DNA from 3 places in the Anoxybacillus sp. PDR2 genome. Region 2 is predicted to be linked to each of the others. Evidence: predicted binding sites of a transcription regulator. Region 2 holds the regulator's gene; each other region holds the start of a gene.
The links. The regulator CtsR, encoded in region 2, represses protease genes until heat stress. The targets are predictions, from matches to a motif close to ATGGTCAATAAAGGTCAAACA.
Positions count from the first base shown of each region.

Region 1 (11,013 bases), 1.0 Mb from region 2:
GAGGAAGCATAAAAATTCCTGATCCAACCATATTCCCAACGACAAGCGCCGTTAATACCCAGAGACCTAGTTTATTTTGCTGCAATATAACCCCTACTCCTTTCTGATTTGCGCATTTATCAAAAAAAAATACACCCTTAAGTTTTCAACGGGTGCATGTGACATCCGCATCTAACTTAATGTAGATAGCGCTCCATCGCTTCCATTAAGCGATGGCAGTCCTGACTCTATTCGAATGCAGGCCCAGCTTGCGGCGCCAGAGTACGCTGCAAACTTCGGCAATGAATCCTTTCATTTGAAGTCATCGGTTCCTCTGTCCCTCATTCAAACTACTTTTATCCATTGCAACCTCTATCTCATCTAAGTTGACGAGAAGAAAAAATATTCAATTACCTTGATAATCATACACGATTCGACAATATTCGTCAATATGCTTTTATCTGAAGCATGAACAGGAATTTTTAGCAAACAAGTGGAATATAACTAAGGTTAGAAATTTTTGAGGAAAAGGAAGGGATGGATTTGAAGTTTTCCGAGTTTCTATATAAACGCCCTGACATGGAAAAACTAAAGACAGAATTTCAAGCGGCATTGCAGGCGTTTCAGCAGGCCCTGCATGCGGAAGAGCAGGATGAAGCGATGAAGCAAATCAATAAACTGCGCAACGAATTTAGCACGATGGCGCAAATTTGCTATATTCGCCATACGGTTGATACAAATGATGACTTTTATAAGCAGGAGCAAGATTTTTTCGATGAGGTGGATCCGATTGTCAAAGGCTTTGTCAACGAATATTATGAGGCGCTCGTCGCCTCCCGATTTCGTTCAGAGCTCGAAAAACGCTGGGGAAAACAGTTATTTGCACTTGCGGAAACAGAGCTTAAAACGTTTTCTCCTGAGATTGTCGCGGATTTACAGTTAGAAAATAAGCTAGCAAGCGAGTATACGAAATTGGTAGCCTCCGCAAAAATTTTATTTGAAGGACAAGAATACACGTTGGCACAGCTGCAGCCGTTTGTGGAGTCGCCTGATCGGCAAATGCGGAAGCGGGCAAATGAAGCGCGATTTGCCTTTTTTGAAACGCATGAGGAACAATTTGACCATATTTACGATCAGCTTGTCAAAGTGCGTACAAGCATTGCAAAAAAACTAGGGTTTAACAACTTTGTTGAACTTGGATATGCAAGGTTGGGACGGACCGATTATAATGCTGAAATGGTTGCGCGATTCCGTGAGCAGGTGAAAGCTTATATTGTGCCGTTAGCAGAAAAGCTGTATGAACGCCAGAGGAAAAGAATTGGCGTCGAGAAGTTGAAATATTACGATGAAGCATTTTCATTCCCGACGGGCAATCCGACTCCAAAAGGGGATGCAAAGTGGATTATCGAAAACGGCCGAAAAATGTATGAAGAGCTGTCACCAGAAACAGGCGAGTTTTTCCGGTTTATGATTAAAAATGAATTGATGGATCTTTTGGCCAAAAAAGGGAAAGCAAGCGGTGGTTACTGCACATATATAGAAGAATATAAAGCGCCATTTATTTTTTCGAATTTTACTGGTACGTCCGGCGATATTGATGTTCTCACCCATGAAGCGGGCCACGCTTTTCAAGTGTATGAAAGCCGCCATTACGAAATTCCAGAGTATAATTGGCCGACGTTAGAGGCGTGTGAAATCCATTCCATGAGCATGGAGTTTTTCACATGGCCATGGATGGAGCTGTTCTTTAAAGAAGATACGAAAAAATATCAATTTCATCATTTAAGCTCGGCTGTGCTGTTTCTGCCATACGGGGTGGCGGTTGATGAATTCCAGCACTTCGTTTATGAAAATCCGGAGGCAACACCAGCGGAACGGAAGAGAAAATGGCGGGAAATCGAACGAAAATACATGCCAACAAGGGATTACGATGGCCATGATTATTTGGAGCGCGGCGGTTTTTGGCAACGGCAAAGCCATATTTATACAACGGCTTTTTATTATATTGACTATACCCTTGCGCAAATGTGTGCGTTTCAGTTTTGGAAGCGTTCAAGAGAAAATTATCAGGAAGCGTGGCGCGATTATTTAACGCTTTGCCGTGAGGGAGGAAGCAAGTCATTTACCAAACTTGTACAAGTCGCTCATTTAATATCGCCATTTGAAGATGGCTGCGTTCAGTCGGTTATGGAAGAAATTGAGCAGTGGTTGAACAGCGTGGACGACAAACAGCTGTGAAAAATGGGAGGATGTCCTAAAAGGAAGCGGTTTATATATGCCCAAATGATCGGTTGTTTTCGTTTGAAGGCTGACCATACTTTTTTGGTCAGCTTTTTTCTATAGAGGATAGGAAGCAACTGTTGTAGGTTTTCTTCCTTTTTTTGTCGAGTTTATGTAGAAATACAAAGGGAATAGGATATGAAGAAAAGGAGAGAAAGATGAGGAACATTCGCAAAGCCACGAACGTTTAGGCGGAACGATGGTCGGAGAAGAGACGATCAACATTGGTGGCAAAGTTCTTAAAGAAATCTGTTGCGGATGGAGGGACTGGAATCGTTATTGTAGCGGAGAAAGGGGCTGTTTTCGGCCATGAGGTTGAACGGTCGAGAATAAAGTCTCTAAAAATTCTTTATTTGATGAGTGAGTACTCACTTTATTTTTATTCGAGAGCAAGTTATAATGAAGTGAGTAATCACTCATTTTTTGGTGAGATGGAGGAATAAAGATGGCAGCGAAACCGTGCATTTGTGTTGAGCATGTGTCGAGAGTATTTGGAAAAAAGAAAGTTCTTGATGACATTGCCCTTGCTGTGGAGAGGGGAGAAATTTTTGGAATGCTAGGTCCATCAGGAGCGGGGAAAACGACTTTAGTGAAATTAATCGCGGGAATTGATCAAGCAACGGAAGGCACGATTCATGTGTTTGATGTCAAAATGCCTCATTTACAAGCGATGAAGCGCATCGGATTTATGGCGCAATCAGATGCATTATACGAAGAATTGACAGCGCTTGAAAACCTGCAATTTTTTTCTGCTATTTATGGATTGAGGGGAAAAAGGCAAAAGGAGCGCATTGAAGAAGTGGCGGAGCTTGTCCATTTAACAGAGCATTTGAAAAAAACGGTGCACCATTATTCAGGAGGAATGAAACGACGGTTGTCTTTGGCTGCTTCTTTGTTGCACGAACCAGAAGTGTTAATTTTAGATGAGCCGACAGTAGGAATCGATCCTGTGCTTCGCCAATCGATTTGGGCAGAACTTGAGCGCATTCGCCAGCAAGGAACAACGATTGTGGTAACGACTCACGTCATGGATGAAGCGGAGAAATGTCAAAGGCTGGCGATGATTCGTGACGGACGCTTGATTGCTGTAGGAAGTCCGAATGAATTAAAAGAAAAGACTCATTCCGAGACGATTGAACAGGCATTTTTATATTTTGGAGGTGCGCATCAATGAGAGTACGCGCGATTGTGATTCGGATTATCCGTCAATTTTTTCGTGATAAGCGGACGCTTGGACTCATGATTTTAGCGCCGATGTTTGTCCTATTTTTAATGAATTTAGTCTTTAATGGTGAAGAATATAAACCAACGATTGCAGTGGATCAAGCCGTCCCTGTGGCGCTTGCTGAAAAGCTGCAAAAAAATGATGCCCATATCAAGTGGATGGGCAAACAGACAGCGAAAGCTCAGTTAAACAAGCAACAAATTGACGCTTTTATTGAAATGAAAGAAGGAATGCCGCAAATGACATTGGAGGGAAGCGATCCGACGGCTAACAAAGCCGTTCTGATGTCTGTGCAAAAAACGCTTCAACAGCTAACTCCGCAGACAAAAACGATGAAGCTTGACACCATCTATTTGCACGGATCGGAAGAGATGGCGTTATTTGATAACTTTGGCCCTGTGCTGATTGGCTTTTTTATTTTCTTTTTTGTCTTTTTAATCGCTGGCGTTTCTTTTTTACGAGAACGGACGAGAGGAACATTAGAGCGTCTGTTGGCAACGCCGTTAAAACGATGGGAGATTGTGGTTGGTTATGTGATCGGTTTTGGCATTTTCACCACATTTCAAGCCAGCTTGATTTCGTGGTTTGCGATTCATGTGCTTGATATGATGATGGAAGGGTCGTTTTTGTATGTGCTGCTGATTACTTTTTTGCTATCGATGACGGCGCTAACGCTTGGGACATTATTATCAGCGTTTGCGAACAATGAGCTTCAAATGATTCAATTTATTCCGCTTATTGTTGTGCCGCAAATTTTCTTCTCTGGATTGTTTAATTTGGAAACAATGGCACAGTGGCTCCGCTCATTCAGTGTGATCATGCCATTGACATACGGAGCGGACGCATTAAGGGAGATTATGATTCGCGGCAATGGTTGGAACGAGATTGCCATAGACGTATATGTTTTGCTTGGATTTTCTTTGTTATTTATGATATTAAATGTAATAGCGTTAAAGAAATATCGAAAATTGTAAGGAGCAAATGAACATGAATGATGAGCAATGGCTGCAGGAGCTCTTGAAAATAAATGATGAGGAAGTAAAGCTAAGTGATAAGCAAGCAAAAATTTTAGAAGCGGCGATTGAAATGTTTGCAGAAAAAGGGTATGCTGCAACGTCAACAAGCGAAATCGCCAAGCGAGCGGGCGTTGCGGAAGGAACGATTTTCCGCCATTATAAAACGAAAAAAGAACTGCTGATGGCGATTGTGACGCCAACCATTATGAAAATTGCGGCCCCGTTTTTAGCGAAAGAATTTGTTAAAGAAGTATTTGAAAGCCAATATTCAAGCTATGAAGACTTTATTAGAGCGCTGATGAACAACCGTTATGAATTTGTGAAAAAATATTTGCCGATGATTCGGATTTTTTGGCAGGAAACTGCATTTCATTCAGATATTAAAGAGCAAATTCAAACGGTATTTATGGAAAATATCTATGGGAAATTTAAGCGAGTTATTGATCATTTTCAGCAGAAGGGAGAGCTTGCTGATTTGCCGGCGAATACGATTATTCGGATGACGATTACAACGATCGCCGGCTTTTTGCTCACTCGCTTCATCCTGCTACCGAACCTCCAATGGGATGATGAGCAGGAAATGGAGCGCACCATCCAAATGCTTATGCATGGATTAAAGAAGGAAGGCTGATGGTGTTGGCATCACCTTTTATCTGTCATTTGGTTACCTGCTTGTCTCAAAGGAAAGGTTCCCGTTTGCCATCGGGGTACAGCACAGGACCATGAAGTGAATAGAGCGGATCAAACGCCACGAGGATTCCTATATTTTTTGTGAAAAATACTGCACCATCAACACTTGTGGATATAAGAGAATGGGGAAGGCGACGAAAAAAGATGAAATCCATTAGAGTATTTTAGGGAATAATGGATATTTATGCTGGACCAATGGAATGCTGGATGGATATGAACAATTAATGATGATAAAAAACCAAAGCGTTCAATTTTTAAGCTTGTTCATAATTAAACGCACTGGAAAGGAATAAAAGGTTGGTATATGAAAGAGGCTGTCTCGTAAAAGATCATATTTGTGATCTTTTGAGCCAGCCTCTTCTTTAATTTATTGATCGGGCGACGATGCGCTCGTTTTCAACTGTAATTTGAATTTTTTTCACTTCATCCTGATCAAGAAGTAAGTCAGCCACTTGATCTTCGATATGCTCTTGAATGGCCCGGCGTAACGGACGAGCTCCGAATGAAGGATGGTAGCCGATTTCAGCAAGCTTTTCCTTCGCTTCCTGCGATACTTCAAGCTGAATGCCCTCATCTTTTAAGGTTGTTTGCAGCTCAGCAAGCATTAACTCAACAATTTGTAGCATGTGCTCTTTTTGCAGCGCTTTAAATTCAATAATGGCATCCAAGCGATTTAAAAACTCCGGTTTGAAGTACGCGCTTAGAGAGTCGAGAATGCTTGTTTGGCCAACGCGATTTTCTTTTTCAAAGCCGACTGTAATTTTTTTATCGGTAACACCGGCGTTGCTTGTCATAATAATAACGGTATCCTTGAAGCTAACTGTGCGGCCTTGGCTATCTGTTAAACGCCCGTCCTCTAAGATTTGCAAAAAGATGTGTTGCACATCAGGATGGGCTTTTTCAATTTCATCAAGCAAGATCATGCTATAAGGATTGCGGCGCACCTTTTCTGTTAGCTGTCCCGCTTCTTCGTGTCCAACGTAGCCAGGAGGTGAACCGATTAATTTCGATACAGAATGCTTTTCCATATATTCGCTCATATCTAAACGAATCATGGCGTCTTTTGAACCAAATAGCTCCTCTGCCAGCGTCTTTGTCAGCTCTGTTTTACCGACTCCTGTTGGGCCGACGAAGAGGAAGGAGCCAATTGGCCGGTTTTTCGCTTTTAGTCCAGCCCGGCTGCGGCGGATCGCTTTAGCCACTTTTTTCACCGCTTCTTCTTGTCCAATGATCTTTTTCGCTAAGTTTTCTTCCAACTGCTTCATTTTTGTTTTTTCATCAGCTTGGAGCTTGCCGACAGGGATGCCCGTTTTTTCTTCGATTAATTGCTGAATATCAGCAACATCAACAATCGGTGTTTCATCAGCTTGCTGGTTTTGCAGCTGTTTTTCTAATCGGAGCTCTTCAGCCCGCAATTGAGCGGCGCGTTCATAATTTTCTTCCGCCGCTGCTTTTTCTTTTTCCTTCGCTAAAAAGGCCAATCGTTGTTGAATATTTTTTTCATCTGTTGCAGCAATGCGTAAATTGGCTTTTGAGCCAGCCTCATCTAATAAATCAATGGCTTTATCCGGCAAAAAGCGGTCTTGAATGTAGCGGTGCGATAAAGCTGCACACGCTTGAATCGCTTCATCCGTATATTTTACGCGATGGAATTGTTCATATTTTTCTTGGATTCCTTTTAAAATATGGATGGCTTCGTCCACTGTTGGCTCATGAACAATAACAGGCTGGAAGCGACGTTCAAGAGCAGCATCTTTTTCAATTTGTCGATATTCTTTTAATGTCGTTGCTCCAACAACTTGAAGTTCGCCGCGGGCAAGAGCCGGCTTCAGAATATTGCCTGCATCCATGGAGCCTTCAGCAGAGCCGGCTCCGACTAGCAAATGAATCTCATCGATAAAAAGAATAATATTTTTTCGCCGTTGCAACTCGGCAATGAGCTGCTTCATTCGCTCCTCAAATTGCCCGCGAATGCCAGTATTGGCTACGAGAGAAGCGACATCAAGCAAATATACTTCTTTGTTTAACAGTTTTTCTGGAACGCGTCCTTCCGCAATTTTTAAGGCTAATCCTTCGACGATCGCTGTTTTTCCGACACCCGGCTCTCCAATCAGCACAGGATTGTTTTTATTGCGCCGGTTCAAAATTTCAATGACTCGTTCAATTTCTTGGTCGCGGCCAATGACTGGATCGATCAATCCGGCCTTTGCTAACTGGGTTAAATTGCGACCAAATTGATCTAAAAAGCCGCCGCCTCTGTGCGATGGCGTCATTGGTATTGGATTTGCCGAAGAAGAGAATGCTGAATCGGCCGCCAGATTTCCTGAAAAGAACGAATCTAGCGGAATGGACGGAAATGTTCCGAATTCAAAATTCATTGGAATGGTCAATTCTTGTTTTTGTTTTGTATAGCACTCATGACAAAGCTGCAACTGCTTTTTTTCATGATTAATTTGCATCTGAACGAATACGGTTGCTTTATGTTGCTGACATAATTGGCAAAGCATGAGGCATAACCTCCTTTTTTGACTTTGACTATATTTGACTTTAACTTTATTATAATTTGACCTTTTTTGACTTTCAAGAGGTTTTTATAAATTTTTTGTGCGATTGGTGAAATGTTTTTGAAAAAAATGTGAACAATGATTTGTAGCTAGAAAGAGGTGTGATATAGTGGACAATGAGAGAAGAAAGAGGGGGAACGTGAAGATGAAAGTTTATATTCGCTTGATGCTTGCCATGATGGTGGTGTTATTGATCTCGGCATGTGGCCAAACGAAAGATCAATCGGCTGATGAACCTGCCATTTTAGATGTAAAAATAGATGTGAAGTCGCCAATTGAGCTTCAGAAAAAAACAGAAATCGCTTGTATTGTTACATATGGAAAGGAAAAAGTGAACGACGCGGATGAGGTGAAGTTCGAAATTTGGAAGCAGGGAAACGACCAGCATGAAATGATTTCAGCCAAGAGCAAAGGAAATGGAAAATACGCTATTGAAAAAACATTTACCGAGGCAGGGACATATTCCGTTGTAGCCCATGTTACAGCTCGCAATATGCATAATATGCCCAAAACAGATGTGATTGTAGGTGACAATGCTGGTTCCGCATCGAAGCATGAAGAAAGCGGTTCTGACCATTCGCACCATGACGATGCTGCTGGTGTGGCTGTAACGTTGCATCCACAGATGTTTACAGTCAACAAGGAGGAACCAATTGTAGCCGATATTGCGTATAATGGCCAGCCACTTACGGCGGCAAAAGTTCGTTTTGAAATCTGGAAGGACCAGATGAAGCATGAGTTTATCGATGCGAATGAACAAGGCAGTGGAAAGTACCAGGCAAAAACGGTATTTAAAGAAAAGGGAACGTTTTCAGTTAAAGTGCATGTCGAAACGAACGAATTGCATGAACATCAAGTAAAGCAAGTGATGGTTCAATAGAAAGGAAGCCCCAAAGGCTTCCTTTTTTCTATTTTCTTTTCGTCTTTCTTTGTCCTTTTTTTCATATATATAACCAAACATATTAGCGAACTGATCAAACCAAATCCACGGCTCATTCCACACTGTTCTGCCATTGCTTATAAGCAGCCTGCAATCGAAATGGAGATAGCGTTTAGGGCGATGGCTAACGGCTGGATTGCTGGGCTCGAAGCTTTGATTGAGGAGAGGGGAGAAAAGCTCGGTGCTCAGCCTCGTGAGCTTGTATTTTCAATAAATAATGGATTGCCACGATAAGCTTTAGGGAAAAGAGAGACAGGGGGAAGAAAATGATTAAAAGATGGCTGGCAGCTTGGCAGATTGCTGCTGTATACGTAGGAACTGTCGTTGGAGCGGGATTTGCGACAGGAAAAGAGATTATTGCTTTTTTTACACAATACGGAAAAATTGGAACGATGGGAGTTTTGATTAGCGGTTGGCTGTTTGCATGGCTAGGAATGCGGATGATGATGATGGCGAGAGCGCTCCGGGCTTCCTCGTACAAGCAATTGAATGATTATTTGTTTGGCAAAACGGCCAGCACATTCGTTACGTTCATTATGACGATCATGATTGTTGGCGTGACTTCTGTGATGCTATCAGGAGCAGGAGCGTTATTTGAGGAGCAGCTCGGATTGCCGAAGCCTCTAGGGATGCTGGCGACGATCGTTCTTGTGTTTGCCGTGATGCTTTATGATGCAAAAGGCTTATTTGCCGTGAATGTGTTCGTTGTTCCGATGATGATCCTATTTAGCTTTGTGCTTTTAGGGAAATTACTGCTTGGGGGAGAATGGTGCGGTCCTTCTAGCTCCTCTCCTTCCTCTTGGAGTGCTTTTTTCTCGCCTCTTTCCTATGCGGCCTTTAATTTAGCGATGGCGCAGCCGGTTCTTGTTCCGCTCGCCTCTGAAGCAGAGGACGATCGAGTGGTCAAGTGGGGAGCGTTGCTTGGCGGGATATTGCTAACGAGCATTTTATTGAGCAGCCACTTTGTTTTGCTGTCTTTTCCGCATGTATTGCGTTATGAAATTCCTATGGCTGAAATTGTTCGCACGTTTTTTACGTATTTTTATTGGTTGTATTTATTCATTATTTATGGCGAGATTTTTACGTCCATCATTGGTGGAGTATTTGGGCTGCAGCGACAGTTTCAGGCATTCTCCTCGACGTTGTTTTTGGCGATTTTGTTTTTGATTTTGTATACGATCAGTTCATTTCGCTACGGATCTTTGCTCTCATTCTTATATCCTTTGTTTGGATATATCAGTCTTTTGTTTCTTGTTTTGCTTTTGTTTCGCAAAATTCCTCAGACGTCAAAATAGGATGCGGCAAAAATCTGCTTTTCAAAAAAATGAAAGGCTTGGCGGTGCAGCCAAGCCTTTTGGTTTTAAAAAAGATAGGGCATTTGTGCGATTCGCTCAGCTCAGATAATGGGCGTTTTTAGCCGTGAAGCGTTCGACAAACGGTTAGTATAAACTAGGAATGCTGGAAGCGGGTGACGATTTGTTGCAGCTGTTGAACAGAGGTGGATAAAACAGCGGCATCCTTGGCCAGTTCATGAATGGCAATGGTTTGCTGTTCCAATCCTGAAGTTGTTTCATGAACCATATTGGTAAAATCTTTAGCAATGCTATGCACTTCTTCGATCGTTTGTTTTAATTCATCACCATGGTTCGTAATCTGCTCCACATGATTTCGGCTACGCAGCAGCAGGTCATTCATTTGTGAAAAAACTTGCAAAAATGATTTCATCGCTTCATTTGTTTTTAAAAAGGAATGCATAGTGGTGGCAGCGGTTTGCCCGTTTTGCTGAACCGCTTCCACTGCACGATCCAGCAAATGCCTCATTTCTTGCAACGAAGATAAAATTTGTGCGGAAAAGGTGTTAGTGTTTTCCGCCAGCTTTCTGACTTCTTGAGCGACAATGGCAAATCCTTTTCCAGCTTCTCCAGCTCTTGATGCTTCAATCGAAGCATTTAGCGCAAGCAAATTTGTTTGCTTGGCAATCGCTGTAATGGCCGAAACAATTCCCACGGCTTGATTGGCTTCTTGAGAAGCGGAGTAGATGAGCGAAGCCGTCTCTTGCATATCATGCTGCATCCCATCCATTTGCTCTTTTGTCAATTCAAGCAAGCGGCTTCCTTGGAGCATCGATTCCGTTACTTCTCTCGCATGGTTAACAACGCTTTCAAACTCTTTTTGCATATCCCATACTTCTTCAAGCATTTTAGTGACAAATTGATTGGCATGTTCTACTGATGCGGTTTGCTGCTTTGCCCCTTCGCGGAATGTTTCCATCGCAGCGGCAATTTCGTCAAACGACTCTGAAAGGCGTCTCGTTTCATT
Region 1 is NZ_CP047158.1:1,144,315-1,155,327, forward strand. It holds gene GRQ40_RS05535 (amino acid permease) at 1-85, opposite strand, end outside; lysine riboswitch at 179-362, opposite strand; gene GRQ40_RS05540 (M3 family oligoendopeptidase) at 523-2,217, shown strand; gene GRQ40_RS05545 (ABC transporter ATP-binding protein) at 2,705-3,433, shown strand; gene GRQ40_RS05550 (ABC transporter permease) at 3,430-4,458, shown strand; gene GRQ40_RS05555 (TetR/AcrR family transcriptional regulator) at 4,472-5,131, shown strand; gene GRQ40_RS05560 (ATP-dependent Clp protease ATP-binding subunit) at 5,553-7,697, opposite strand; gene GRQ40_RS05565 (FixH family protein) at 7,900-8,634, shown strand; gene GRQ40_RS05570 (YkvI family membrane protein) at 8,961-9,989, shown strand; gene GRQ40_RS05575 (methyl-accepting chemotaxis protein) at 10,144-11,013, opposite strand, start outside.
Region 1: a site for CtsR is predicted at 7,751-7,771, ahead of GRQ40_RS05560 (ATP-dependent Clp protease ATP-binding subunit). Genes of this name have one in related genera too.

Region 2 (11,013 bases):
TAAAGCAAACCGAATGTTCCAGTCTTTGAGAGCTCAAAAAACCTCTGGTAAGCATATGGGAGACCACGATTTCGTCTGCGGTGATACCTGTATAAAGTTGATAGCCCTTAAACAAGTGATAAGAGTGGGCATCATCCTTCCCCTCATTTGAGAATCATAGGGGCTGCTTCGGAGTGCCATATTGTCAATCCACACAGCTGAAGGCTGCTTGACACTTAAATGCATAAGCAGTTGAGCATGAGATTCCGGAAACTCTTGCTCTTGAAACCATTGTTTTGTACGAGAAAGCGTCGAAACATACAGAACGCTGTTAGTCCACAAAGGCGGCGACAATAATCAAACCACTGAAGGACTCACATCAACTCTCGCAACGAATCGAGCGCAAAATACGTTTTTAAAAATAAGCACCTGAGTAATGCCTTTTTAAAATCGGCGGCCTCTCTGTTGTATACGGCGTGCCAAACAAAGAAAGCCGATGGATCTATTGGAAGAATGCATCAAAAGAGATTTCATCTCCTACATGCATGTTCTTTAATCAAATTAGAACGCATAATGTCCACTCTTTGGAGCTTATTGGTCGCTGTATAGGATTTTCAAGGGAGTGAGTGGGTTTTATATGTCTTTATGCATTTATGATGCGCTTTGCGACATATTCACAATAAAATTGTACATTTCGTTTTTTCGATACGATTGGTTTTCACTGATTAAAATTTGAACCTCTATTCACCCCATATCATATCCTCGAGCATATTAAACGTTAAATCATGTGAATGACCACGTCAAACTCCTTGGTTCCTGTGCTTCTCTCTCATTCAAAAACAGCTTAATTGACATATTCTACGGATTGAATATGCTTTGCTGCACATGCGAAAACTCTAAAAAAGTGCTGGTGTCTGTTTCCATCGTTGAATGGTTTACTGCTTCAAAGATGGATCTTTGAGCATGTGTCATGTTGAGATATGTCCTTGCTTCATAATTATAACTTTTTTCTTGATATAAAGGATTTTTAGCATATGTTATCGAATTAATTCATACTGCTTTTGTTTTAAATTCGGAAAATCGGCAATCATATGATTATCTGCTCTTGTTTGTTGCATTTTTTTTATATCTGCTATATAGTAAAATTAAGGTCAAATATAGTCAAAGTCAACTACCTAAGCAAGGAGGGGTAGGGTGAGAAACATTTCTGATATTATCGAACAATATTTAAAGCAAGTTTTAAATATGAGTGAACAAGAAATTGTTGAGATTAAACGAAGTGAAATCGCCGATAAATTTCAGTGCGTTCCTTCACAGATTAATTATGTCATTAATACACGCTTTACTTTGGAACGAGGCTATATTGTAGAAAGCAAGCGCGGCGGTGGAGGCTATATTCGAATTATAAAAGTGAAAACAAAAAATGAATCGCAATTAATTGATCAGCTATTATCTTTAATTCGTCATCATGTCAGTCAATCGAGTGCAGAGGATATTATTCGCCGACTTGTTGAAGAAAAAGTCATTTCTGAACGAGAGGCAAATATTATGCTGAGCGTAATGGATCGATCTGTTTTATATATTGACTTGCCTCAAAGAGATGAGTTGAGAGCTAGAATGTTAAAAGCCATGTTAATGTCTTTGAAGTATAAATAGAAAGAGGTGAGATCTTTGATATGTCAAGAATGTAAGCAGAGACCGGCCACGATGCATTTTACGAAAATTATCAATGGTGAAAAGACAGAATTTCATCTTTGCGAACACTGTGCTCAAGAGCACGGGGACGTTTTTATGTTTCATGGAAATGCAGGATTTTCTCTGCAAAATTTATTGGCAGGTCTATTAAATTTTGAAGCTCCTACAAAGGGAGCCAAGCAAAATGCATTTCAAAGCATTGAAATTTTGCAATGTGAACGCTGCAACATGACATATAACCAATTCGCCAAAATTGGCCGTTTTGGTTGCTCTCATTGCTATCATACATTCGCTAAACAGCTGCAGCCGATATTGAAACGGCTTCATAGTGGCAATACTACTCATGCAGGGAAAATTCCAAGACGAATCGGTGGCAGTATTTATATTCGTAAACAAATCGCTCATTTAAAACAAAAACTGCAAGAGCTTATTGCCAGAGAAGAGTTTGAAAAAGCAGCTGAAGTTCGCGATCAAATTCGTTTGCTTGAATCACGTGTAAGTAAACATGGGGAGGAGGGCTGATTGTGTCGCTTGAGAAGTTTTTGAATACAGCAGTAAGCTCTTGGATGAACCAAGAAGGTCCGGACTCAGACATTGTATTGAGCAGTCGGATTCGGCTTGCAAGGAATATTGTAGATTACCAGTTTCCCACTGTTTTTGGCAACGAAGAAGCCCAGCATATCGTACAGCAATTTGAACAGACATTTGCACGCCAATCACATCCTGTAGTTGGTAGATTTGAGCTTTTAAAAATGAATGAGCTCCAAACGATCGAAAAAAGGGTATTGGTTGAAAAACATTTAATTAGTCCACATTTAGCGGAAGATTGCCCATTCGGAGCATGCTTGCTGTCGGAAAATGAAGAGGTAAGCATTATGATTAACGAGGAGGACCATATTCGTATTCAATGTTTATTTCCAGGACTGCAACTGACAGAAGCTTTAGAGATGGCCAATGCGCTGGATGATTGGATTGAAATGCATGTCAATTACGCATTTGATGAAAAGAAAGGTTATTTAACAAGCTGTCCTACAAATGTAGGAACAGGATTAAGAGCATCGGTAATGATGCATTTACCGGCTCTGACTCTAACACAGCAAATGAACCAAATCATTCCAGCCATTAGCCAACTAGGATTAGTGGTAAGAGGAACGTATGGAGAAGGAAGTGAGGCCTTAGGGAATATATTCCAAATATCAAATCAAATTACGCTTGGCAAATCAGAAGAAGATATTGTGGAGGATTTAAAAAGTGTTGTTCAACAATTAATTGCTCAGGAAAGAATGGCAAGAGAGGCATTAGTCAAAACTTTAAACATACAATTAGAAGACAGAGTCTTTCGCTCCTATGGCATCTTGACCAATTGCCGTGTTATCGAATCGAAGGAAGCGGCCCAATGTTTATCGGATGTACGTTTGGGAATTGATTTAGGGTATATTAAAAACATTTCTCGGAGCATTCTAAATGAGCTGATGATTTTAATGCAGCCGGGATTCTTGCAGCAATATGCTGGCGGAGCATTAAGACCTAATGAACGGGATGTTCTTCGAGCTACTTTGATTCGAGAACGTTTAAAAATGGAAGAACGAAAAGCAATGGAGGGTGATGAAAATGATGTTCGGTAGATTCACAGAACGGGCGCAAAAAGTGTTGGCTTTAGCTCAAGAAGAAGCGGTACGTCTTGGTCACAATAACATTGGCACGGAGCATATTTTGCTTGGATTGATTCGCGAGGGGGAAGGGATTGCCGCTAAAGCTTTAATTGCTTTGGGGTTAGGACCAGAAAAGATTCAGAAGGAAGTAGAGGCATTGATTGGTCGAGGACATGAGGTGTCGCAAACGATTCATTATACGCCACGTGCCAAAAAAGTGATTGAGCTTTCTATGGATGAAGCCAGAAAGCTTGGACATTCGTATGTAGGTACAGAGCATATTTTGCTTGGCTTAATTCGTGAAGGAGAGGGAGTCGCCGCTCGTGTTCTCAATAATTTAGGAGTAAGCTTGAATAAAGCACGTCAACAAGTGTTACAACTATTGGGAAGCAATGAGTCTGTTTCCGGACACCAAGGCAGTGCTTCCCATGTGAGTACACCGACGTTAGACAGTCTTGCTCGCGATTTAACAGCCATTGCTCGCGAAGGCAGCTTAGATCCTGTCATTGGAAGAAGTAAAGAGATTCAACGTGTAATTGAAGTATTAAGCCGACGCACGAAAAACAACCCGGTATTAATCGGTGAACCCGGTGTAGGTAAAACAGCGATTGCAGAAGGATTGGCGCAGCAAATTGTCAATAATGAAGTTCCTGAAACGTTACGAGACAAGCGAGTCATGACGTTAGACATGGGGACAGTTGTTGCCGGAACCAAATATCGCGGTGAATTTGAAGACCGCTTGAAAAAAGTTATGGATGAAATTCGTCAAGCAGGAAATATTATTTTATTTATTGATGAGCTGCATACGCTCATCGGCGCAGGGGGAGCGGAAGGAGCTATTGATGCTTCAAACATTTTAAAACCTTCATTAGCTCGTGGTGAATTGCAGTGTATCGGTGCTACAACGTTAGATGAATACCGGAAATATATAGAGAAGGATGCTGCGCTAGAACGTCGTTTCCAGCCAATTTATGTTGATGAACCGACTGTTGAAGAGTCCATTCAAATTTTAAAAGGGTTACGTGACCGATATGAAGCGCATCATCGTGTCTCGATTTCTGATGAAGCAATTATTCAAGCAGTGAAGCTATCAGATCGATATATTACAGATCGCTTTCTCCCAGATAAAGCCATTGATTTAATTGATGAGGCATGCTCAAAAGTGCGTCTTCGTTCTTTTACCGCTCCTCCTAATTTAAAAGAGTTGGAACAAAAGTTAGAAGAGGTTCGTAAAGAAAAAGACGCTGCTGTTCAGAGTCAGGAATTTGAAAAAGCTGCTTCATTGCGCGATACGGAACAACGTTTGCGTGAGGAATTAGAAGAAACAAAACGCGCTTGGAAAGAAAAGCAAGGTCAGGAAAATTCGGAAGTAACAGTAGAGGATATTGCTTTGGTTGTATCTAGCTGGACAGGAATACCTGTATCGAAATTGGCGCAAACAGAAACAGAACGGTTGTTAAAGCTTGAAGAAATTTTGCATTCGCGAGTGATTGGACAGGAAGAAGCAGTGAAAGCAGTGGCGAAGGCGGTCCGACGCGCCCGTGCAGGATTAAAGGATCCAAAGCGTCCAATCGGTTCATTTATCTTCCTTGGACCAACTGGGGTAGGAAAAACAGAGTTAGCACGAGCACTGGCAGAAGCGATGTTTGGAGATGAGGATGCGTTGATTCGCATCGATATGTCCGAGTATATGGAGAAGCATTCTACTTCTCGACTTGTTGGTTCTCCTCCTGGATATGTCGGATATGAAGAAGGAGGACAATTGACAGAAAAAGTTCGCCGTAAACCATACTCGGTCGTTTTATTGGATGAGATGGAAAAAGCACATCCAGATGTATTTAATATTCTTCTGCAGGTATTAGAAGACGGACGTTTAACAGATTCAAAAGGAAGAACGGTTGATTTCCGCAATACGATTGTGATTATGACATCCAATGTGGGAGCTGATGCCCTGAAACGAAATAAGTATGTAGGCTTTAATGTTCAAGATGAAAGCCAGAAATATAAAGACATGAAGGGTAAAGTCATGGATGAATTGAAAAAAGCGTTCCGTCCAGAGTTTTTGAATCGTATTGACGAAATTATTGTATTCCACTCATTAGAAAAACAACATTTAGCAAAAATTGTTCATCTTATGGCCGATCAGCTTGTAAAACGTTTAACAGAGCAAGATATTGAATTAGAATTGACGGAAGAAACGATTGCAAAAATTGCTGAAGAAGGACATGACCCAGAATATGGTGCTCGTCCATTGCGCCGAGCTTTACAAAAACACATTGAAGACCGCTTATCTGAAGAGCTGTTGAAAGGAACGATCACAAAAGGGCAAAAAGTCATTGTAGATGTCAAAGACGGAGAATTTGTAGTTTTATCAGAACAAACCGTTCAGTAAAAGGTGGCAGCAAGGTATGCGGCAGAAGTAGATTGGCGCATACCTTCTTTTTGCATTTGCGAATAGAGAGGAATTAGCTGTTATGAAAAAGAAAACGAAATTTGTATGTCAAGAATGCGGATATGAATCAGCCAAATGGATGGGAAAGTGTCCAGGTTGTCAGACGTGGAACTCTATGATTGAGGAAATTGAGAAAGGAAAACCAGCAGCAAGGGGAGTATTTGTTCATACTGCTCCTTCTTCTATATCCAAGCCAGTGTCGATTACAACCGTAGCAACAGCACAGGAGCCAAGAATGGTAACGGATCTTGCGGAGTTTAATCGCGTGTTAGGTGGCGGAATCGTTAAAGGTTCTCTCGTTCTTATCGGCGGTGATCCTGGTATCGGAAAATCAACCATTCTTTTGCAGGTGTCTGCACAATTGGCGTTGAATCAATATAAGGTGCTATATATTTCCGGGGAAGAATCAGTCAAGCAAACGAAGCTGCGTGCTGACCGTTTGGGCATTTCCGCTAATGAGCTGTATGTATTATCAGAAACAGACTTGGAATATATTCATCAAGCGATTGAAGAAATTCAACCTGACTTTGTAGTAATTGATTCCATTCAAACGATCTATCGAGCCGAGATTACATCAGCTCCCGGCAGCGTTTCTCAAGTCAGGGAGTGTACAGGGGAATTGATGCGAATCGCTAAAACAAAAGGAATTGCGATTTTTATTGTCGGCCATGTAACAAAGGAAGGCTCCATTGCTGGACCGAGAATTTTAGAGCATATGGTAGATACAGTTTTGTATTTTGAAGGTGAGCGCCATCATACGTACCGAATTTTACGAGCAGTGAAGAATCGATTTGGATCGACTAATGAGATTGGTATTTTTGAAATGAGAGAAACGGGGCTGCTAGAGGTTGAAAACCCTTCAGAGGTATTCTTGGAAGAACGATCAAGCGGAGTGGCAGGATCAACGGTAGTAGCGTCAATGGAGGGCACAAGACCCGTGCTCGTGGAAATTCAAGCGTTAATTTCCCCAACAAGCTTTGGCAATCCAAGAAGAATGGCGACGGGAATTGACCATAACCGCGTATCATTGCTGATGGCTGTACTAGAAAAAAGAGTTGGGTTGCTTCTGCAAAACCAAGACGCTTATTTAAAAGTAGCCGGGGGAGTCAAATTAGATGAACCAGCTATTGATTTAGCCATCGCTGTAAGCATTGCTTCCAGCTTTCGCGATCTGCCGACGAATCCATCAGATGTCATCATCGGAGAGGTGGGGCTGACAGGAGAAGTACGTCGAGTCTCTCGTATCGAGCAGCGAGTTCAAGAAGCAGTAAAGCTTGGATTTCATCGTATTATTATTCCAAAAAATAATTTGGGAGGATGGCTGGCGCCAAAAGGAGTGGAAATTATCGGGGTGTCTCATGTCGCTGAAGCGTTGGAATACACGTTAGGAGACAGAAAATCTGTATGAATAAACGTTACAAACATGTATCAAATTTTTAAAAAAGATTAAAAACTGTGTTATCATTGGTTTCAAACATTGGAAACTGTTTATAATGTAGTTGAGGAGGTGAAAGTATGATGTTAAAGAGAGTAGTCCAATTATTTTTCTTAGTCGTCGGAGGGACCTTAGGAATTATTTTTCTTCCGAATATATTTCGACTGCTGAATATCCATCATCTTTCATTTTTTAACAATCCATATATGCTGGCGATTTTGGGAGCACTTATTTTCTTTATCATGACTTTTTGGCTAGTTGATTATGTAGTGGGTTTAATTCACTGGATTGAAGAATCTCTGGTAAAAGCACCTGTCACAGATATTTTGTTTGGAAGCTTAGGGTTAATTTTTGGATTGTTTGTTGCATTTTTAGTGGTGATGCCGCTTAAAGCATTTCAATTTCAAGTCGTTAATACCGTGCTGCCAGTTTTTTTAACGATTTTGCTTGGCTATTTAGGGTTTCAGGTAGGATTTAAGAAACGCCATGAGTTGATGAATTTATTTTCCATTTCTAGTCGCATGTCTAAGAAAAAAGGAACAGAAGAAGAAAGCGACAAGCAAAAAAACAGTACTTTAAAAATTCTTGATACAAGCGTGATTATTGACGGACGAATTGCTGATATTTGCCAAACAGGATTTTTAGAGGGAACGATTGTTATTCCTCGTTTTGTTCTAGAAGAATTACAGCATATTGCTGATTCCTCAGATGTACTGAAGCGAAATCGCGGCCGCCGCGGGCTTGATATTTTGAATCGCATTCAAAAAGAATTGGAAATGAAAGTAGAGATTTATGAAGGCGATTTTGATGACATTCAGGAAGTGGACAGCAAGCTAGTGAAATTAGCGAAATTAACATCAGGAGTGGTCGTGACGAACGATTTCAATTTAAATAAAGTCTGTGAACTGCAAAATGTGAGAGTCCTGAATATAAACGACTTGGCCAATGCAGTTAAACCGGTTGTTTTACCGGGAGAAGAATTGAATGTACAAGTCATTAAGGATGGAAAAGAGCATAACCAGGGCGTTGCCTATTTAGATGACGGAACGATGATTGTTGTCGAAGATGGCAGAGATTATATAGGCAAACGGGTTGACGTCTTAGTCACTAGTGTGTTACAAACTTCAGCAGGGAGAATGATTTTTGCGAAGCTCAAGCTTCTCCAAAAGGCATTATAAGTGTAGACTAGGAGAATAAGTCATATGTTATATCAAGTAGTCATTCCGGCAGCAGGACAGGGAAAGCGAATGAAGGCTGGCATGAACAAACTGCTTATTGAATTGCAGCATCAGCCTGTCATTATACACACGTTAAAGGTGTTTGAACAAGATGACGATTGTCGCGGAATTATTATGGTAGTAAACGAAACGGAAAGACCGCTGTTTGTTGAGCTACTGAAAAAGTTCGGGATCAAAAAAGTGATCTCGATCGTCAGTGGTGGCATCGAACGGCAACATAGCGTCTACAATGGGTTGCAGGCAGTTAAAGAAGGTGAGATTGTCCTCATTCATGATGGTGCCCGCCCGTTTATTAGGCTAGAAAAAATACACGAATTAGTGAAGGAAGCGCAAGAGCATGGTGCGGCAATTCCCGCTGTACCTATGAAAGACACCGTTAAAAAAGTTAGGAATGGAATGGCTGAGGAAACGGTGGAGCGCTCTAGCTTGTGGGCTGTACAGACTCCACAAGCTTTTCGTGTTTCCCTTGTTTTAGAAGCGCATAAACGGGCACAGGAAGAAGGGTATATCGGAACAGATGATGCCAGTCTTGTTGAACGGATGGGAAAAAAAGTGAAAATTGTGGAGGGAGATTATCGAAATATTAAATTAACAACGCCAGATGACTTACTATTTGCGGAAGCGATTTTATCATTAAAGGAAGCAAGGTGAATATATGTTTCGGATAGGGCAAGGATTTGACGTTCATCAATTAGTAACAGGCCGCCCTTTAATAATTGGCGGTGTTTGCATTCCTTATGAAAAAGGATTGCTTGGTCACTCAGATGCAGATGTGTTGTTGCATGCTGTGGCAGACGCGTGCTTAGGAGCCATTGGTGCTGGCGATATTGGGACGCATTTTCCAGATACGGATCAACAATATAAAGATGCCGACTCCGCGCGATTGCTACAGCAAGTTTGGAACCTCGTTAAGAAAGAGGGGTATAAGCTTGCCAATCTAGACTGTACCATTATTGCACAAAAACCGAAAATGGCTCCTTATATTGAACAAATGATAGAGAGAATGGCTGAGTTATTAGAAGCGGAGCGCTCTCAAGTAAATGTGAAGGCGACGACGACAGAAAAACTTGGATTTACTGGGCGTGAAGAAGGCATTGCTGCTCAAGCGGTTGTTTTATTGCAAAGGCAATAATGGCTTAACTTTGTGGTGGTATAATGTTAAAATAACGATACACAGTTAAATGTTGATGGAGGTCTTAACATGTCACAAGAGGTAAGAGTGCGTTATGCGCCGAGTCCGACTGGCCATTTACATATCGGAGGAGCGCGCACAGCTCTATTTAATTATTTGTTTGCTCGCCACCATAATGGGAAATTTATTGTGCGAATCGAAGACACTGATATCGAACGGAATGTGCCCGGCGGAGAGCAGTCTCAATTGGAGAATTTAAAATGGCTCGGCATTGATTACGATGAATCGGTAGACAAAGATGGAGGATATGGACCTTATCGCCAGACAGAGCGTCTTGATATATATCGTCAGTATGCAAATGAGCTATTAGAAAAAGGATATGCCTATAAATGCTTCTGTACGCCCGAAGAATTGGAGCAAGAACGTGAAGCCCAAAAGGCGGCGGGAATTGCAGCACCGCAATATAGTGGCAAATGCCGTCATCTAACGCCTGAACAGGTACAGCAGTTGGAGGCGGAAGGCAAGCCGTATACATTGCGTATAAAAGTACCTGAAGGGAAAGTATACGAGTTTGAAGACATGGTTCGTGGCAAAGTAGTGTTTGAATCAAAAGATATCGGTGACTGGGTCATCGTCAAAGCTAACGGAATTCCGACTTATAACTTTGCGGTGGTCATAGATGATTACTTAATGAAGATTACTCATGTATTTCGCGGCGAAGAACATTTATCGAACACGCCAAAACAGTTGATGATTTATGAGTATTTAGGTTGGGAGCCACCGCGCTACGGTCATATGACATTGATTGTAAATGAGCAGCGCAAAAAGTTATCCAAACGCGATGAATCGATTATTCAATTTGTTTCTCAATATAAAGAGCTTGGCTACCTTCCTGAAGCGATGTTTAACTTTTTTGCTTTATTAGGGTGGTCGCCAGAAGGAGAAGAAGAACTCTTTACGAAGGAAGAGCTCATTCGTATTTTTGATGTATCTCGCCTATCTAAATCTCCTTCGATGTTTGATAAACAGAAGCTGACATGGATGAATAACCAATATATTAAAAAGCTTGATTTAGATCGGCTTGTAGAACTGTCTTTGCCTCACTTAATCAAGGCGGGCTGTTTGCCGGCGCAAATGACCGGAGAGCAGCGGGAATGGGCTCGGCAATTAATTGCTTTATATCAAGAACAGATGAGCTATGGAGCAGAGATTGTAGAATTGTCCAAGCTGTTTTTTAAAGAAGATGTCGAGTATGACGAAGAAGCGCGGGCTGTATTAGTGGAAGAACAAGTTCCAGCCGTATTGAAGGCGTTTTTAGAGGCAGTGAAAAATCTGGAAACATTGGATGCAGAGTCCATTAAAGCCGCTATTAAAGCGGTACAAAAAACAACGGGACAGAAAGGCAAGAAATTATTTATGCCTATCCGTGT
Region 2 is NZ_CP047158.1:104,404-115,416, forward strand. It holds gene GRQ40_RS00550 (CtsR family transcriptional regulator) at 1,174-1,635, shown strand; gene GRQ40_RS00555 (protein-arginine kinase activator protein McsA) at 1,651-2,196, shown strand; gene GRQ40_RS00560 (protein-arginine kinase McsB) at 2,199-3,299, shown strand; gene clpC (ATP-dependent protease ATP-binding subunit ClpC) at 3,286-5,718, shown strand; gene radA (DNA repair protein RadA) at 5,801-7,186, shown strand; gene GRQ40_RS00575 (PIN/TRAM domain-containing protein) at 7,297-8,391, shown strand; gene ispD (2-C-methyl-D-erythritol 4-phosphate cytidylyltransferase) at 8,416-9,102, shown strand; gene ispF (2-C-methyl-D-erythritol 2,4-cyclodiphosphate synthase) at 9,107-9,583, shown strand; gene gltX (glutamate--tRNA ligase) at 9,653-11,013, shown strand, end outside.

Region 3 (11,013 bases), 750 kb from region 2:
GGAAAGACATTTGCCGGAGTTCTTGAAGTGCCGGGAGAAAACGGGGAAATTCAAGGGGAAGTCGTCTTTTATACAGGAATGACCGGCTATCAGGAAGTGCTGACAGATCCTTCATATAAAAACCAAATCATTGTGTTCACGTATCCACTGATTGGCAATTATGGAATTAATGAAGCCGATTTCGAAAGTAAAAAACCGCATGTGCAGGCGGTGATTGTATATGAGGCAAGTCAGCAAGGATACCATTATGAAGCGAAATATAGTTTAAAAGAATACTTGCAGCAATGGAAGATTCCGCTATTAACCCATGTGGATACGCGGGCGCTGGTAAAAGAGATTCGCAATCAAGGAACGATGATGGGGTGGATTGCTCCAGGAGAATCGGAGATTGGCGCGCTCAAGGAAAATCGCTTTCCTGTTGCAAGTGTATCCACTGAGCAAATGTCCGTATATGGAAACGGCGATACGCATATTGTACTCGTCGATTTTGGCTATAAGAAATCGATAGTGCAATCTCTGGTAACACGAGGATGCCAAGTAACCGTCGTTCCTTATCATACGCCATTTTCCGCTATTGAAGCATTGCAGCCCGACGGGATCGTTTTATCCAATGGCCCCGGAGATCCGAAGCAACTGGCGGAATATTTGCCGAATATCCGAATGATGATTGACCATTATCCAACGCTTGCGATTTGTTTAGGACACCAGCTCGTCGCATTATCATACGGAGCCAACACAGAGAAGCTCCGCTTTGGACATCGCGGAGCCAACCAGCCCGTTTATGATTTGCAGAAGAAAAAGGTGTTCATGACTTCGCAAAACCATAGTTATGTGGTCAATAAAGAAAGTTTGGCCGCTACGCCGTTTGACATTCGCTTTATCAATGTGAACGACGATTCGGTAGAAGGAATGGTTCACCGATACAAACCGATTTTATCGGTTCAGTATCACCCGGAGGCACATCCCGGACCAAATGATACAGAACATATTTTTGCTGAATTTTTGCAAGCAGTGAACAAAGGAGAGAAAGTATATGCCTAAAGATCCATCACTTCAATCGATTTTAATCATCGGATCTGGACCGATTGTGATTGGTCAAGCGGCGGAGTTTGACTATTCTGGTACGCAAGCATGCATCGCTTTAAAGGAAGAAGGCTATCGCGTCATTCTAGTCAATAACAATCCGGCTACGATTATGACTGACGATGTTCATGCAGATGCTGTTTATTTTGAGCCATTGACAGTCGATAGCTTGGAGAGCATTATCGCGAAGGAACGGCCTGATGGCTTGTTGGCGACCTTTGGAGGACAGACGGGATTAAACTTAGCGTTTCAGCTCCATGAAGCAGGAGTTTTAACGAAATATGGCGTGAGATTGCTTGGAACACCGATTGAAGCGATCCAAAAAGGAGAGGATCGGGAAGCGTTCCGCCAGTTAATGTATGAGTTAAACGAGCCGGTGCCAGAAAGTGAAATTATTACGAATGTAGCGGATGCAGTTGCTTTTGCTGAAAAGATCGGCTTCCCGATCATTATCCGTCCAGCCTATACATTAGGGGGAAGCGGCGGAGGAATTGCGGAAACCATGGAGCAATTTGTATCCCTCGTTGAAAAGGGATTGGCGGAAAGTCCCATTACCCAATGTTTGGTGGAGCGCAGTGTGGCAGGATACAAAGAAATCGAATATGAAGTGATGCGCGACGATACCGATACTTGCATTACAGTTTGCAACATGGAAAACATCGATCCTGTCGGAGTTCATACGGGTGACTCCATTGTTGTGGCCCCATCCCAAACCTTAACGGATGAAGAATATCATATGCTGCGCTCATCGGCAGTAAAAATTATTTCAGCGCTCGGAATTATTGGCGGATGCAACATTCAATTCGCGCTCGATCCGTTTAGCAAAAATTATTATTTAATCGAGGTGAATCCGCGCGTCAGCCGTTCCTCCGCTTTGGCATCCAAAGCGACCGGATATCCGATTGCGCGCATTGCTGCCAAATTGGCTGTTGGCTATACATTAGCGGAATTGCTAAATCCTGTTACGAAAAATACATTTGCCAGCTTTGAACCAGCGCTTGATTATGTTGTTGTCAAATTTCCGCGTTTGCCATTTGACAAATTTCCAAGCGGCGACCGCCGCCTAGGAACGCAAATGAAAGCGACGGGGGAAGTGATGGCGATTGACCGCAATTTGGAGCGCGCCTTGCAAAAGGCTGTCCGTTCATTGGAGGGGGCTAATAACGGATTGTTTTTGCCGGAGATGTCCACCAAGACGAATGATGAATTAAAAGAGCTATTAATTCATCAAGATGATCGCCGATTTTTTGCAATTTTAGAATTGTTCAGACGAGGCGAAGAGATCGAAACGATCTATCAACTAACCAAAATCGACCGCTTTTTTTTAAATAGTTTTTATCAGCTTATTATGCTTGAGCAACAAGCGAAAGCCGCCCATTTTGCTCATATTGATGCCGCAATGCTTCGCTTATTGAAAGAAAAAGGATTTTCTGATGCTTTTTTAGCGAGTATTTGGAATGTAAAGGAAGCGGAAATTCGCCGCAAGCGGAAGCAGCTTGGCATTATTCCAGCTTATAAAATGGTAGATACGTGTGCAGCGGAATTCCACTCGGAAACGGATTACTATTACTCTACTTATTTTGGTGCGGATGAACGAAAAGCAAGCGATAAAGAAAAAGTTCTTATTATCGGAGCGGGGCCGATTCGAATCGGCCAAGGAATTGAGTTTGACTACAGCTCCGTTCATAGCGTCTATGCTCTTCAGAAAGAAGGATACGAAACCGTCTTGATTAACAATAATCCGGAAACCGTTAGCACCGATTTTGCAGTGGCGGATCGTCTTTATTTCGAACCGCTTGTGTTGGAAGATGTGCTTAATGTGATTGAGGCAGAACAAATTCAAAAAGTGGTTGTCCAATTCGGGGGACAGACAGCGATTAATCTAGTAAAAGAACTGGAAGAGGCAGGTGTGACCATTTTAGGCGCCTCATACGATGTCATTGACCAGCTGGAGGATCGTGATCGTTTTTATCAGCTTTTAGAGGAATTAGCGATTCCACACGTGCCTGGTGTAATAGCCGAAAATGAAAATGAGTTGGTGGAAAAAGCGGAAAAGATCGGTTATCCGGTGTTGCTTCGTCCGTCATATGTGATCGGCGGCAAAGGCATGTTTATTGTACAAAATGAACAGCAATTGTTGCAGCAAGCGGCCACTTTGACGTATCCCGTACTGATTGATGCGTATTTGGAAGGAAAAGAAGCCGAAGTCGATGTGGTAGCCGATGGAAAGAGCGTACTGATTCCAACCATTATTGAGCATGTTGAAAAAGCGGGCGTCCATTCAGGTGATAGCTATGCGTGGCTGCCAGCGCAAACGCTGTCAGAAGATGAAAAAGCCAAGATAAAAACATTTGCTGAAAAAATTGTGCAAAAGCTTCAATTCAAAGGTTTAATGAATATTCAATTTGTCATCGCAAATGGCGAGGTGTATGTGCTGGAAGTCAACCCTCGCGCGAGCCGAACGGTGCCGATTGTCAGCAAGACGACGGGAATTCCACTTGCGCAAATTGCGACAAAATTATTGCTTGGGAAATGCTTAGATGAGGTAAATGATTCTGTGACAAACAGCTTCAGCGATATGTCCTACATTGTTTTGAAATATCCCGTTTTTTCAATGCATAAGCTGCCTGGAGTCGATCCGCTTGTCGGGCCGGAAATGAAATCGACAGGCGAAGGAATTAGCATTGCTCATACAGCAGCGGAGGCAGCCGGCAAAGCGTTCCATTCTTATTTGACAAAAAAAGCAGATGCTTTCGAGGTTTATGTGGATGCAGAAATAGAGCAAATACAAGCGCTCGTAGAAGCAATGAAGAATAAGCGAATCAAGCTTGTGAGCCACATTCCATTTTCTGAATGGGTAAAGCGAAAAGAAGCATTAGCCTTTTTTAATTTCAAAAACGATCAACAAGCTGCGGAACAACGGATGCTTGCTTTGTCACGGCAGCTGCTGGCCTTTACGGAAGTGGAAACGTGCAAGCTGTTTTTGCAGGCGCTTGATTCTGACGATTTTTCCGTTCTTTCGATTCAGGAATGGCTTAAATTAAAAAAACAAACAGAGGAAGCGGTGATAGGATGAATGCGACAATCCATTCATTAAAAGGAAAGGATTTATTAACATTAATCGATTTTTCTTCTGAGGAGATCCATGATTTACTAACGTTAGCAAGTGAGTTGAAACAAAAGCAGCTGGCAGGTCAAGCCTATACACCATTAACAGGGAAAACATTGGCGATGATTTTCGAAAAGCCATCTACGCGGACGAGAGTATCCTTTGAAGTGGGGATGACACAGTTAGGCGGACATGCGCTTTATTTAAACAGCAATGATTTGCAAATTGGCCGCGGGGAAACCATTGCTGATACGGCAAGAGTATTATCGCAATATGTAGATGCGATTATGATTCGCACATTCGCCCATAGCAAAATCGAAGAGCTTGCACAGTACGCAACGGTACCCGTTATTAACGGATTGACAGATGACGATCATCCATGTCAAGCACTGGCTGATTTACTAACCATTTATGAAACGAAAAAACAGCTAAAGGGACTGAAGCTAGTATATGTCGGAGATGGCAATAATGTTGCCCATGGATTAATGATCGCCGCTGCCAAAGTAGGGATGGATTGTACGATTGCATGCCCGGTAGGCTATGAACCGAAAGAACAATATGTCGAGGCTGCAATCGAAGTAGCCAAACAAACAGGATCACAAATTGTCGTGACCCATTCTCCACAAGAAGCGGTGAAACATGCTGATGTCATTTATACGGATGTATGGACGAGCATGGGACAAGAACAGGAAAGCCAGCAGCGGCTGGCAGTGTTCCAGCCGTTTCAAGTCAACGAACAGCTAGTGAAGCAGGCTAAGCCAGATTATATGTTTTTGCATTGTTTGCCTGCTCATCGCGACGAAGAAGTGACAGCTGGCGTCATTGACAGCGACCATTCTTATGTATTTGAGCAAGCAGGAAATCGTCTCCATGTCCAAAAAGCCATTTTGCTATCGTTATTATCATGCTGAAAAACACCGGAGGTTACTCCGGTGTTTTTTTGCAAATCATTCCACGATTTGCATGAGTGAATGATAAAAAGAGGGGAGATGATAAGCGTGTACGCTGCTTGAAGGAGGGGATGAGCATGGGCCAAAGACGTCATTTTGGACCAGGGGACAAAGCGCCCAACAATGGTGTATATATTGAAATCGGAGAAACAGGAGATAACGTGAAAAATCCTAAAAAAGTGAAGCTCAAAGCGGGAGATACATTCCCAGAAACGTCCAATCATAATCGCCATTGGACTTATATGCGCAAACCATAACGATCGATGCAGCCGTTGATATGGTAGACAAAGCAGATTTTTTCTTTGTCTACCATTATTTTGAGGCGTTACTCATTTCAGTTGTTTCCACTTCAAAATGTCTTAAAAACGCTGGGCAGAGAAAGAAGAGAACCGAACGAAGACGTTACCGTGCAGACGAACGAGACGCTGTGACGCAGGATAATAGACTGAGCCATTCTCACCGTGGGAATGGCTTTTCCTGTGGGACAAGGGTATAATATATATAAAGGTCAAAAAAAGTCAAAAGACAGGTGAATGTCATGGATATGAACAAGCTAACAGAAAAGATGCAGGAGGCGCTGATCTCTGCTCAATCCATCGCCAAAACGTATCATCATCAAATGATGGATATCGATCATCTTTTGCTGGCGTTGTTGGAGCAGGAAGAAGGGCTGGCCAAACGCATGCTCTCTCTTCTACATATCAATATTAACAAAATGGCTGTAGATCTCCGTTCATTTTTAAAAAGAAAACCTGAAGTGATGGGGGCGGAAGAAATTGTCTACATGGCGCCTCGTTTGGAACGGTTGCTCACCAACGCTGAACAGGAAGCAAAACAGATGAAGGATGAGTATACCTCTGTAGAACATTTGCTTTTGGCGTTAACCAATGAAAAAAATGAGATCGGGCAGCTGCTGCAAAAGTACGAATTAAATCGTTCGAGACTTTTACACGTATTAAAAGAAATAAGGGGGAATCAGCGCGTGACAAGTGCAAATCCAGAAGCTACATATGAGGTATTAAAAAAATATGGCCGCGATTTAGTGGAAGAGGCGCGCGCCGGAAAAATTGACCCTGTCATCGGCCGCGACAGTGAAATTCGCCGTGTGATCCGCATTTTATCGCGTAAAACCAAAAATAATCCAGTGCTTATTGGCGAACCGGGAGTGGGAAAAACAGCGATTGTCGAAGGGCTTGCTCAACGGATTGTTCGGAAGGACGTACCGGAAGGCTTAAAAGATAAAATCATTTTTGCTTTAGATATGAGCTCTTTAATCGCAGGAGCGAAATTTCGCGGGGAATTTGAAGAGCGCTTAAAAGCTGTATTAAATGAAATAAAAAAAAGCGAAGGAAAGATCATTTTATTTATTGACGAGTTGCATACGATTGTCGGTGCTGGAAAAGCCGAGGGGGCTATTGATGCAGGAAACATGTTAAAGCCGATGCTCGCTCGCGGGGAATTGCGCTGCATTGGCGCTACCACTTTGGATGAATATCGACAATATATCGAAAAGGACCCGGCTTTAGAGCGACGGTTTCAGCAGGTGCTTGTGGAAGAGCCGAGCGTGGAAGATACGATTTCTATCTTGCGTGGTTTAAAGGAACGGTTTGAGATTCATCACGGCGTGAATATTCATGACCGCGCGCTCGTTACCGCTGCGGTATTATCAGATCGCTATATTTCTGAACGTTTTCTTCCTGATAAAGCCATTGATCTTGTTGATGAAGCGTGCGCCATGATTCGCACAGAAATTGATTCAATGCCATCAGAATTAGATGAGGTGATGCGTCGTGTGATGCAGCTTGAGATTGAAGAAGCAGCGTTGCGCAAGGAAGAGGATGAAGCGAGCCGGGAACGTCTGGAAGCTCTCAAACAGGAGCTGGCCAATTTAAAAGAAAAAGCCAATAGCATGAAAGCGAAATGGCAACAGGAAAAAGAAGCGATTCAGCAAATACGCGGTGTTCGTGAGGAACTGGAAAGAGCAAAACGAGAGCTAGAAGAGGCTGAAAATGCTTATGATTTAAATAAAGCAGCTGAGCTGCGCCATGGACGCATTCCGGAACTGGAAAAGCAATTAAAGCAACTTGAACAAGATGCGAGCCGAACAGAAAAAGAAGGGCGGCTTTTGCGGGAAGAGGTGACGGAAGAAGAAATTGCCGAAATTGTTTCAAGATGGACCGGCATCCCGTTAACGAAGCTAGTAGAGGGGGAACGGGAAAAGCTGTTGCGCTTGCAGGAGCTATTGCATCAACGCGTCATCGGTCAAGACGAAGCGGTAGAGTTGGTGGCAGATGCCGTGTTGCGGGCGCGCGCCGGTATTAAAGATCCGCGCCGACCGATTGGATCCTTTCTATTTCTAGGGCCGACAGGGGTAGGGAAAACGGAGCTGGCCAAAGCGTTGGCGCAAGCGCTTTTTGATAGCGAAGAACAGATGGTTCGGATTGATATGTCGGAGTACATGGAAAAGCACGCGGTATCGCGGCTGATTGGCGCGCCTCCCGGATATGTCGGTTATGAAGAAGGCGGACAGCTGACAGAAGCGGTGCGTCGCAAGCCGTATTCGGTTATTTTGCTTGATGAAGTGGAAAAAGCGCATCCGGAAGTGTTTAATATTTTATTACAAGCGCTTGACGACGGCCGCATTACGGACTCACAAGGAAGAACGGTGGACTTTAAAAATACCGTCATTATTTTAACATCGAATATCGGTTCACACACACTACTGGAAGCAGGGCAAGAAAATGGCGAAATTGGCGAAGAAGCTCGCAGTCAAGTGATGCAGCAATTGCGAATGCACTTCCGGCCGGAATTTTTAAATCGCATTGATGATATCGTTCTATTTAAGCCGCTGACGATAAAAGAGTTAAAGGGAATTGTGGACAAGTTTGCGGGAGAACTGGGCACACGCCTTGCGAATCGCCATATTTCTGTAACGCTGTCGGAGCGTGCGAAAGAGTATATCGCGCAAGCAGGTTTTGATCCTGTCTATGGAGCGCGTCCATTAAAGAGATTTATGCAGAAGCGGATTGAAACGCCTCTGGCCAAAGAAATCGTGGCGGGACGGGTGAAGGATCACAGCCGGATTGTCGTGGACTATGAGAACGAGCAAATCGTGATCAAGACGAATGCTGAAAGCGAAATGTAACTATTTTTGACCGCAGAGTAATATGAATGAAAGTTGTATACCATAATTTGGAATTAACGTCGTCCGTTGAAAGTAAGCGTTCGGTCACATTAAAGCGTGCCGGCGAAATCGGATATCACCTGCTCAATGGTGGGCAAATGCTCGCGCATCAAGTTGTAATGGCAGAGAGTATTGACAAAAGGAGGCTGTCTTTTTAGACAGCCTCCTTTTGTGCAGCGCACTAAGAGCTAGGTTCTGCTTTTTAATGATGGTCATGATGGCCAACAGGATCATTAGGAAGCAAGCTGCCAATGATGATGACAAAAATCGTCATAGCCACTCCTAAAAAAGCGCCTGTTGAAAATTGATAAGAACTTCCTTGCATGGAACTAATGACATATGTAGCCATTTGTGCTAGCAAGAATGTCCAAAAGAGCGTCCAAAAAAATCTCATGATTTTCACCTCAACATTTCTTGCTTTCTTTATCTATCTTATCACAAATCGCTTTCATGGAAAATGTTCTTCTTTTTAGGCTGATACCCTTTCCATCTTTGAAGTGTTCACATATATTTCTAATGTACAGCTATGCTTTGTAGAAGGCAACAAACAGTGGTTTCATTGAGGTATAAGTGATCAGGAGAGGATGATGATTCGCTTTTCTGCGCATAACGATTATTGTTCGAAGGGCGGCAGAAAAGCAATAAAGGTAATCAATTTCTAAATGATATTGATTCATCGACAACACACCTGGGAAAGTAAAGGTGAAATAATATGACGATTCAGCAGCGTTTTTTCCAATTAGATGATCAATGGTGCATCATCCATGTACCGGAGCGCCCAAATGGGTTTGGCGTTCTTCTTCTTGGAGATGTCAATCATTATGTAACAGAAAATGCAAGCTTCTGGACCGAGCACGAAGGAAGACGGCAACTGCTAGATGATCTGCTTCAATATGGATACACCATTTTTTCTTCCCATTTGTACGGGCGGCATTGGGGAAGTGATCAGGCGCTTCGGTTGGCGAAACAACTGATCTACTATGTATTAAAAAGTGAAATTCTTAATCATCGTATTTATCTTTTAGCCGAAGGAATGGGGGCGCTTGCCGCCTTGCGACTGATGGAGGAAATATCTCCACAAATTCGGGCGGTGGCGATGTTTAGTCCATGTCTAAATTTGCGAGCACAACTGGAATACGAAAAGGAAAACAAATTTTTCTACAAACGTCTAGTAAACGATATCGCCGATGCCTATAGAGTAGACAAGACTAAAGTATATGATGTGATTCCTTGTTCTTCTTTGACTTTTTCCCATGTGCCGACGAAAATATGGCAGCTATCCGGAGTAACGCCTTATCCTTCTTCCCTTCACTGCCGTAAGTATGCAGAAATAGCAAAAGAAAAAAAGCTGCCTGTGGAAGTTTTGTATCATTTACCGGAAAAACGATATCGGTTTGCCAGAGCCATTCACCAATTCTATGAAAAGTATAATCGATTATGATGAGCTCCTCTATCGCTCTTAGGAACGATAGAGGAGTTTTTGCAGCAGAAGGATCCACGCAACGAGTTAGATAAGGAGGCTGGTGAAGCATGCTTTACAGAAGCTTTTCTAAAAATGCGCTCTACTTTCCCACTATTCATGCTATTTGAAGATGAAAACATGATTTCTGCACAAACGGTAATAATCCATTCTTTTACTAAAAATATGGCTTGCCGACTACGGCAGAAAAGCGAGGAATCAAACAATGTCAATTGGTTTTATTGGATCATCAACACACCTGTGGTTTCTGGAATAGCAACGGCCGGAGAGGTCTGGTGACTTACCTTTGCCATGTATTCGTGTGGAAAAAATAGGAACCGCATAATCGGTTCGTTTCGATCTACGTTATTTATTTTTTTAATAAATCCGTAAAAGAAGTAAACGTTTTCATGAATGGTTTGAGTTGATGGAACGAGGAGACAAGTGTATCAATGTCTTGCATAAGCTGTAGAAAATCAACCCCCTGCTGGGAAGAGGATGTTTCTGCTACGTTTGTTTGTTTTTCTTGACGAAATGGAAAGTCTCCAAACATTAGACGAGAAAAACGGTCATTTAGCTGATGGGTCGGTTGTTTTTCTTCTTCCACATGAGATCCCCCTTTCTCCTTATAAGCAATTTATGTTCAGAAAAGTAGAAATGATTAGACAGATGACATGGACCAAACATTTATATTGCGTGATTATGAAAACTTCGATAAAATTAGTACCAAGTAATAGTAATTGGTTATATAACAATAAAGGAGATGTTCTGCATGAATGCAGGTATTATCGGAATCGGCCGGTATTTGCCGGAAAAGGTAGTCACCAACCTCGATTTGGAAAAAATGATGGATACGTCTGATGAATGGATTCGGACTCGAACGGGAATTGAAGAGAGAAGAATTGCCGCTGATGATATTGACACGTCAGATATGGCTTATTTTGCTGCTGTGAAGGCTCTTGAGAACGCCCGGATCTCAGCTGCGGAACTTGATTTAATTTTAGTGGCTACAGTAACGCCGGATCGTCCATTTCCGTCAGTTGCTTGCATGCTGCAAGAAAGATTGGGGGCGACAAAAGCAGCAGCCCTAGATATTAGTGCAGCCTGCGCTGGCTTCATGTATGGAATGGTTACAGCAAAGCAATTTATTGAAAGCGGAACATATCGATATATATTAGTGATAGGAGCGGAAAAATTATCGAAAATCGTAAATTGGGAGGACCGCAAT
Region 3 is NZ_CP047158.1:858,112-869,124, forward strand. It holds gene GRQ40_RS04160 (carbamoyl phosphate synthase small subunit) at 1-1,041, shown strand, start outside; gene GRQ40_RS04165 (carbamoyl-phosphate synthase (glutamine-hydrolyzing) large subunit) at 1,034-4,159, shown strand; gene argF (ornithine carbamoyltransferase) at 4,156-5,103, shown strand; gene GRQ40_RS04175 (YjzC family protein) at 5,220-5,399, shown strand; gene clpB (ATP-dependent chaperone ClpB) at 5,681-8,287, shown strand; gene GRQ40_RS04185 (YjzD family protein) at 8,529-8,720, opposite strand; gene GRQ40_RS04190 (alpha/beta fold hydrolase) at 9,039-9,767, shown strand; gene GRQ40_RS04195 (hypothetical protein) at 9,807-10,085, shown strand; gene GRQ40_RS04200 (hypothetical protein) at 10,156-10,392, opposite strand; gene GRQ40_RS04205 (beta-ketoacyl-ACP synthase III) at 10,558-11,013, shown strand, end outside.
Region 3: a site for CtsR is predicted at 5,647-5,667, ahead of clpB (ATP-dependent chaperone ClpB). Genes of this name have one in related genera too.